DNA from 2 places in the Paenibacillus agaridevorans genome. Region 1 is predicted to be linked to the other one. Evidence: riboswitches for the same ligand, from Rfam matches in the RefSeq annotation. Region 1 holds a riboswitch; the other holds the start of a gene.
What was found. A riboswitch is a leader RNA that binds a small molecule or an ion and turns the genes downstream of it on or off. The one in region 1 is predicted to bind cyclic di-GMP.
Positions count from the first base shown of each region.

Region 1 (3,416 bases):
ATTGTGGTCGATGACATTGCCGCCGCCAGTAGTCCCGGATTTTCGGATAAACGGCATTTTCGGAAATGTGTAGAGAATATTATTCGCAAATATATTCTGGTTATTATGGTGCTGAAGCGTTATTTCGCCATAACCTTGATGCAACGCATCGTTCATATAAAGCGTGTTGTTAACAATCAGATTATTGGCTGCTCCGCCATTGTCTGTGCCCGAGCCGCCCATTATTAGTCCTGCGCCTTGATTGTGATGCAAATAATTGTTCCTTAATACAATGTTGCTTGTTGCCCGGCCCAACTGTTCACTTGCCAATTCCACGCCAAAATTGCTGTTGAACACCTCATTGTTCTCGATAACAACATTAGTACCGCCATCGACATAAATACCGGCCGCGCTCCGGCTGCCCGAGCCGTAGGCAGGATTGGTATAGGTATCGATATTATAAACGAGATTATACGCCACAACGCCATTGCGGGCCTGATCTTGACAAGGACTGGAGCATGTATTATAGAAGCCGGCGATATCAATGCCAATATTGTTATTATCGTGAATAATATTATGATCGACGCTGAAGTCCTTCACATTGCCGACCAGAGTTAAGGATTCGCTCGAGCCGTTAATAAGATGATGCACTTCATTGCCGCTTATTTTAATATCTGAAATTGGATTTGCCGAATCGCCATATACAAGCAATCCATGTGCATTCCCTCTCGTCGCCCGGTTCTCAATATGATGGATATTATTATTCAAAATATGAATATTCGAGCCGCCGCCCTGAATTTTCACGCCGGCCGGATACTCGGAAGAGCTTGCAGTCGCCAGTCCGCGAATCTCGAAACCTTGCACCACAATATAACTGGCTGACCTGATCCCCATTAGGGAGCTTTTGCCGCTTGCAATCGACAGGTTTTTCCCTTCAATCACAGCCTGTTCTCCCGGATAAGCCTGAAAGGTAATGTAACCGGCTGCAGCCGAACCCGAGTTTCTGATTGTAACAAACTCTTCATATACGCCGCCTCTTACCAATACGGTTTCTCCCGCCATCAGCGTATCGGCTGCCTTCTGAATCGTACGCCAAGGCGCTTCAATCGTTCCCGGGTTGGTATCAGCGCCATTCGCGCTTACATAATAAACTTTCCCCGGATAATGATCGTTTGAATAGGCGATTGGCGAGACATTGGACAAGGTAATCATGGCTATCATTAATGTTGCAAAAACAACCTTCACGCGCAGCAGCATTTTTTCATGTCCGCTTTGTAGGTTCATGGCCAAATCACTTCCTTGTCTTGGAGTCTGCGAAAAAAACAAAAACACAGCCGGATAGACACCGAACTGTGTTTAAAAAAAAGTAATAAAAACAAAATTAACTTTTGCTTTTATATCCTCTTTTCGCTCGGCAACTGGCTACCATCGGCACTTGGCCCTAAGGTCCTGTAGTTTTGCGTCGCTGCCTTTCGGCAGGTTTGCCTTTTATCTTCTATTATTCACAAATCAAATGGCAATGCAAGCAATACTTATTGCGCGTAATCTCCGGTGTAATTGACTAACGAAACATCATTGACCCCGGTGATCTCGCTAATTTTTTGAACAAACGATGTATTGTCGTCGCGGAGCGAAATTTCCACTGTCAACTCCGTAAATCCTTTGCGAACCGTCTTTGATTTCAGCTTTGTTTTCAGCTTGGCCAGTTCTCCCCTCAGTTCATTGGCGGCGTCTTCCGTATGGCGAATGATCAGCAGGAAGACTTGCTCTCTGACCTTACGTTTCGACATGTAGAGCAACACCAGACCAATAATTAGGGAACCGCCAACCGCCAGCGGATACACTTTGGCGCCGCAGGCAATACCCGCAGAAAGCGCCCAGAACATAAACACAATATCGAGCGGGTCTTTAACCGCCGTTCTGAAACGAACAATACTGAGCGCGCCGACCATGCCCAGCGACAATACGATATTGGTGCTGATTGTCATAATAACTAGCGTAGTAATCATCGTCATCAGCACGAACGAAACATTGTAGTTATAGCTGTACACAACGCCGCGGAATGATTTGCGATAAATCCAATAAATAAACATGCCAATTAAAAATGAGAAAGCCAGCCCAAGCACCATATCCAAATAAGATATGGTTCTAAACGCCTCAAGCTTTAATACGCTTTGTTTGATAACATCCTGAAACCCCATTGACTCTCCTCCAGATGTGCACTATTCTTTGAAATGTTGTATTGATTTCTCCCGACAAAGCACGTACTTGGATATGGAAGAACGCACATTGTTCTCAGGCTGTAAAATTTGGCGAATATGCTCCGGCAGAAACGAGTCAAATTTGACTTCCATAATGGTGAGTTCTGGCGGAATAACCTCCTCAATAACTAATTGAGGGTGAAACAAATCCACTGTGTTGATTCCTGCGGACATCTTCTTGTCGAATGTAATGCGAACATTGCCCAATTCATGAACATAAGCCTCGCGCCAATAGTCCACAATGACTGTCGGACGAAAACCATACGTATTCAGCGCAACATAAAACTCACGCAGCAAGCTCTCTTTCCGCTCAATCAGAAAAGCGAACTCTCCCTCGAGAATAGACTCATACTCCTCTCTTGTAATAGGAGCCGATTCTTTGCACACAAATTCTCCAAACTTGCTTTTGCGCTCCAAATTAATCGTTTTATCGCCGCCATTGTAAATTCTGATGCGGTATTTATCCCTTTTGAAAACTCCGTCATTTTTCTCTTCCAGAGCCGAACGGCGCGGATCATCGAAATACAGGCTGCGTATATTGTAACCGTCAAAATCGACCGAATGGGCATCCAGGACAAGAATCGCCGCCAACTTCCTCTGCAGAGCCAGGTAATCGTGCAGATGCAAATAATATTTTTTCTCCGTCCTAAGCTTACGACCGCGAAACTGCATGTCATTCCACCTCAAACTCTTTTGTGCCAAAGTAGTACTCTCCATCGCTGTCAAGCACATAATCAAAAGCGGATTGCGTGTTTCCTTTGCTGTCTGTAACTGTTACCTTCCAAAAATATCTCCCGGCAGGCAGTTTTTCGAGCTCCAAAGAATTAGCCGTTAAATCCGGGACATGCTGCAACACATTTTGAAACGTTCTATCCGTTGCAAGCATAAAATCATAAGTCAGCTTGTCATCCTGCAAATCAAAAGATACCCCCCAAGAAAATCGCAGCTGGTTCCCTGACTGTTGAACATCATCCAGATAGAAAGGTTTCGGTTTCTCCAAATCTTCAATAAAGCGCTGCATCCCGGCCTCTGGCGTTTGTATAATCGTCTCCAGCTCTTGTTGGTAATTTTCAATCTGTCCTGCCAAATAATTCACATCAGGAGCTCGATACAAGAATGGAGTAGTAACGTCGGTATATTGACTGATCAGTGCTTCTACTGTTTCATTGTTAATAT
Region 1 is NZ_CP075889.1:4,388,979-4,392,394, forward strand. Features, by position in the region: gene KJW29_RS18160 (right-handed parallel beta-helix repeat-containing protein) at 1-1,263, opposite strand, end outside; cyclic di-GMP riboswitch class I at 1,390-1,475, opposite strand; gene KJW29_RS18165 (DUF4956 domain-containing protein) at 1,512-2,180, opposite strand; gene KJW29_RS18170 (polyphosphate polymerase domain-containing protein) at 2,202-2,912, opposite strand; gene pelG (exopolysaccharide Pel transporter PelG) at 2,914-3,416, opposite strand, start outside.

Region 2 (3,416 bases), 2.7 Mb from region 1:
CTGATCTTTAACGGCAAAGCTAAGGCGCTGCCGGAGGGCCAGTCCCTATTTATTCTCAATGGATCGATCTACGTGCCGTTGCGCTTCCTGGCAGAGTCGCTCGGGACCAAGATTGACTGGGATCCTGCGACAAGAACGGTCAGCGGACAGTCGAAGGCGTACCAGGCGGAGCATGGGGAATCGAACAATGGCGGGAAACCCGGAGAAGGCAATTCCGGCACGGGCGGCGGCGCTCCCGGAGCGGGCAACGGCGGCGGAGGGGGGGCGCCTGGCGGAGGAGCGCCGGCGAACCAGACGTATGCGCAGATTACCTCGGGTGCGGAAACCAAGCTGTACGCTTTGCGTTCGAGCTGCGAATCTACGTTGACGGGAATCGTGCTGAGCTATACCGATACAAGCGAAGCGGGCAAACAGAAGCTAAAAGCGGATATTCAAGCGGCGGTAGCAACTTGTACGGCCAACTTCGAGACCATCATTGCCGACACCTCGGCGGCGTTGACGGCGGGCGGCCACAGCACAGCTATCCTTGCCGAATATCGAATCAAGTTTGAAGAAGAGCTAGAGGCAGGCCGCAAGATTGCGGAATCCATGCTATAGGATACAAAAGAGAAGAGGCTCCCGGGCTTGCAGCCCGGGAGCCTCTCTTGCTGTGTCTGGACTATGTAACCGTTCGGTACTGCTGCGGAGCCGATCGATTCTGCGTCTGACAGGGCATGTATAAGAACTGGGATTGATCAGAATTTAGAAAAGATCCGCTTGCGGCTGTTCTTCCTGACTTTGTACCAGTAATGGCCGTTCTCGTCGCGAAAAATTCTAATACCGATTAGCTTGAGCGGTGTCGTTAATTCGGTGAACATTATATATCCGGACATATCCATCACCTCGCTTACATACTCTCCTAATAATATCAAACTTTTTACCTATTTACTAGGAAAATGTGCTTATTCATATGGGCTAAAACTACTATTTTCTAGTTTTGCGAGAAGCTTGTGTTCTCTCAGGCGACAATGTTGTTCAATCGGTTTGACGAGCGTTGAAGGCCAGCATCGAACCAAGTGTCCATTTGTCAGAAAAAAGGGTTGCAACTCTAGAAAATTGTGGTAACATGGAACTATAAAAGCGAGACACGATAACGGCAAACTTGGCGAAAGCCAGGGACGCAAAGCTATAGGGTCTTCCAATCCATGGATTGATGACAGCCAGCTACCGAATGATTGGGCTTTTTTGTTGTTTATAGGACTTTATCGCACGGCAATAGGTCTTTATTGAACATCATCAGCCAATCATACGCCGCGGACGTTTCGCGGAGTGTTCAAAAAGTTCGGTTTTCAGCTCCGAGACTACCTCTAAAGCTTCACACGATAATGGCAAACCTGTCGAAAGGCAGGGACGCAAAGCTATAGGGCCTTCTAAACAGATGGCAGCCTGGCCACCGAAGGGAGTTTTTTGTTATGCGTAAATTCATTATGATGGTTGTATCGGTATTCGTGCTGTTTACATCGGTACAAGCTGTATCGGCCGATGATGCAGGTGCCGCTTGGCTGGACACGTCGGCATTGGCACAAGGCATTGTCAAGGTAACCTATGACGTAAAGCCGAAGGTCAAGATGAAAGTCATGATCGCGAAGGGCAAAGAAAACTATACGTATAGTCTGGCTACAGGCCGCGTAACGGAGACTCTCCCGCTGCAACTGGGAAATGGCGATTACAAGATCATGCTTCTGGAGAACATCTCGGGCACCTCGTATAAAGCGGTTAAGCAACAAGCGGTTAAGCTGAACCTCAAGGATGAGAAGGTCGTGTACCTTAATTCCGTTCAAAATGTAAGCTGGACAAGCACCAGCCAAGCCATTGCGAAAGCGAAGGAGCTGGCCAAGGGCAAAACGACGGATGAAGAAAAAGCGAAAGCCGTATACAACTACATCATCGCAAATATCGCGTATGACAAGGTTCTGGCGGACACCGTCACTTCCGACTACCTGCCGAGCATCGACAAGACGCTTGCTTCGAAGAAGGCGATCTGCTACGGATACGCTTCGACATACGCGGCAATGCTGAGAAGCCTTGATATTCCGACCAAGCTGGTCATGGGCGATTCCGATTATGTAGACGTCTACCACGCATGGAACGAGGTTTATCTTAACGGCAAGTGGGTCATCGTGGATACGACAGTGGACGCAGGCATTAAGCAAAGCAACAAAGCGACCGTATTTGCAAAGGACGCAACCAAGTATACGAAAACCAAACAGTACTAATATATAGGTTCATAAGAAGAAGGAGACTCGCGAAGCGGGTCTCTTTTTTTGCAGTGTGCGCCTAGCCAGCTACCCGCTTGGAGAAAAGATCAATCGGATTGGATGTATTGCTCATAGGCAACCAAAGGCAGCCTCCCTGATAATGAAGGGGATTGCTGGACTCCGCCAATTGAAAGCGCTTCACTTATGGAAGCGGCTTTACGGCCTTTTTGCTGAATTTGGCGGATTGTCAACATAAGGATGAGAGGAGGGAAGAAGGGGGAGTGATTCTCAAAATGAGGGGTAACAGATTGAAAAAATCAGATCCGAGGTGAATGTCATGGTTAATTTCCAAACAACGTATTTCCCAGTTAAGCTTCTGCGTTTATTGTTCGTTCTTACGTTTCTTACTGCCTCGATCATCCCTGCAGGGATGGTGCGAATCGCTAGCGCTGCTCCAGTGGATGAATGGAACTGGACAGATCCTTTTAACCGGGCGGATAGTAACGATGTAGGCAATGGCTGGACCGAATTGCGCGGCGATTGGTCACTTAAGGGAAACGCGCTTCAGTCGGATAATGGTCCGAACGAGATGGTGATTGCCCAGACCGGTCAGGAACTGGGGAGAACGTTCACCATCGAGGCAACGTTGCGCAACACGGAATCCCGGTGGAACGGTATTGCATTCAATATCGCCGACAACGGAGACGGTACGCAGAACTACTATGCCCTGCGGATGGTGACGTACCCCAATCAACGTCCAGGAGTCTGGCAGCTGCTCCGAGTTACGCGCTCCACGGTGAACAACGAGAGCCTGATTGCGACGGGAGCAATCCCTGTCGTGACGGGCAAGGACTATAAATTTCGAGTCTCGTCGTTTGCTTACGGTGTGGTGAACCTCGCGATACTTGACGGTCAGAACGAATTCATTACCCGCTCGGTGGCGACACCTCTTAACAAGCATCTCATAGGCGGATACGCGGGTTTCTATTCGGAGTCAGGAAAATTGCAGGTTCAAGACATCCGCCTCACATCTTCGACCGAGCCCGCCGTAGCGCCCAACTGGCTGGACGGTTTCGACCGGGCTAATAGTAGCGTTGTAGGCAATGGCTGGACCGAGTTGCGCGGCGACTGGTCAATTCAAGGAAACGCGCTTCAGTCGGATAGCGGTCCGAACGAGAT
Region 2 is NZ_CP075889.1:7,086,645-7,090,060, forward strand. Features, by position in the region: gene KJW29_RS28515 (stalk domain-containing protein) at 1-597, shown strand, start outside; cyclic di-GMP riboswitch class I at 1,125-1,211, shown strand; cyclic di-GMP riboswitch class I at 1,357-1,437, shown strand; gene KJW29_RS28520 (transglutaminase-like domain-containing protein) at 1,452-2,255, shown strand; gene KJW29_RS28525 (BNR repeat-containing protein) at 2,575-3,416, shown strand, end outside.
Region 2: another riboswitch for cyclic di-GMP. It lies ahead of KJW29_RS28520 (transglutaminase-like domain-containing protein); the one in region 1 lies ahead of KJW29_RS18160 (right-handed parallel beta-helix repeat-containing protein).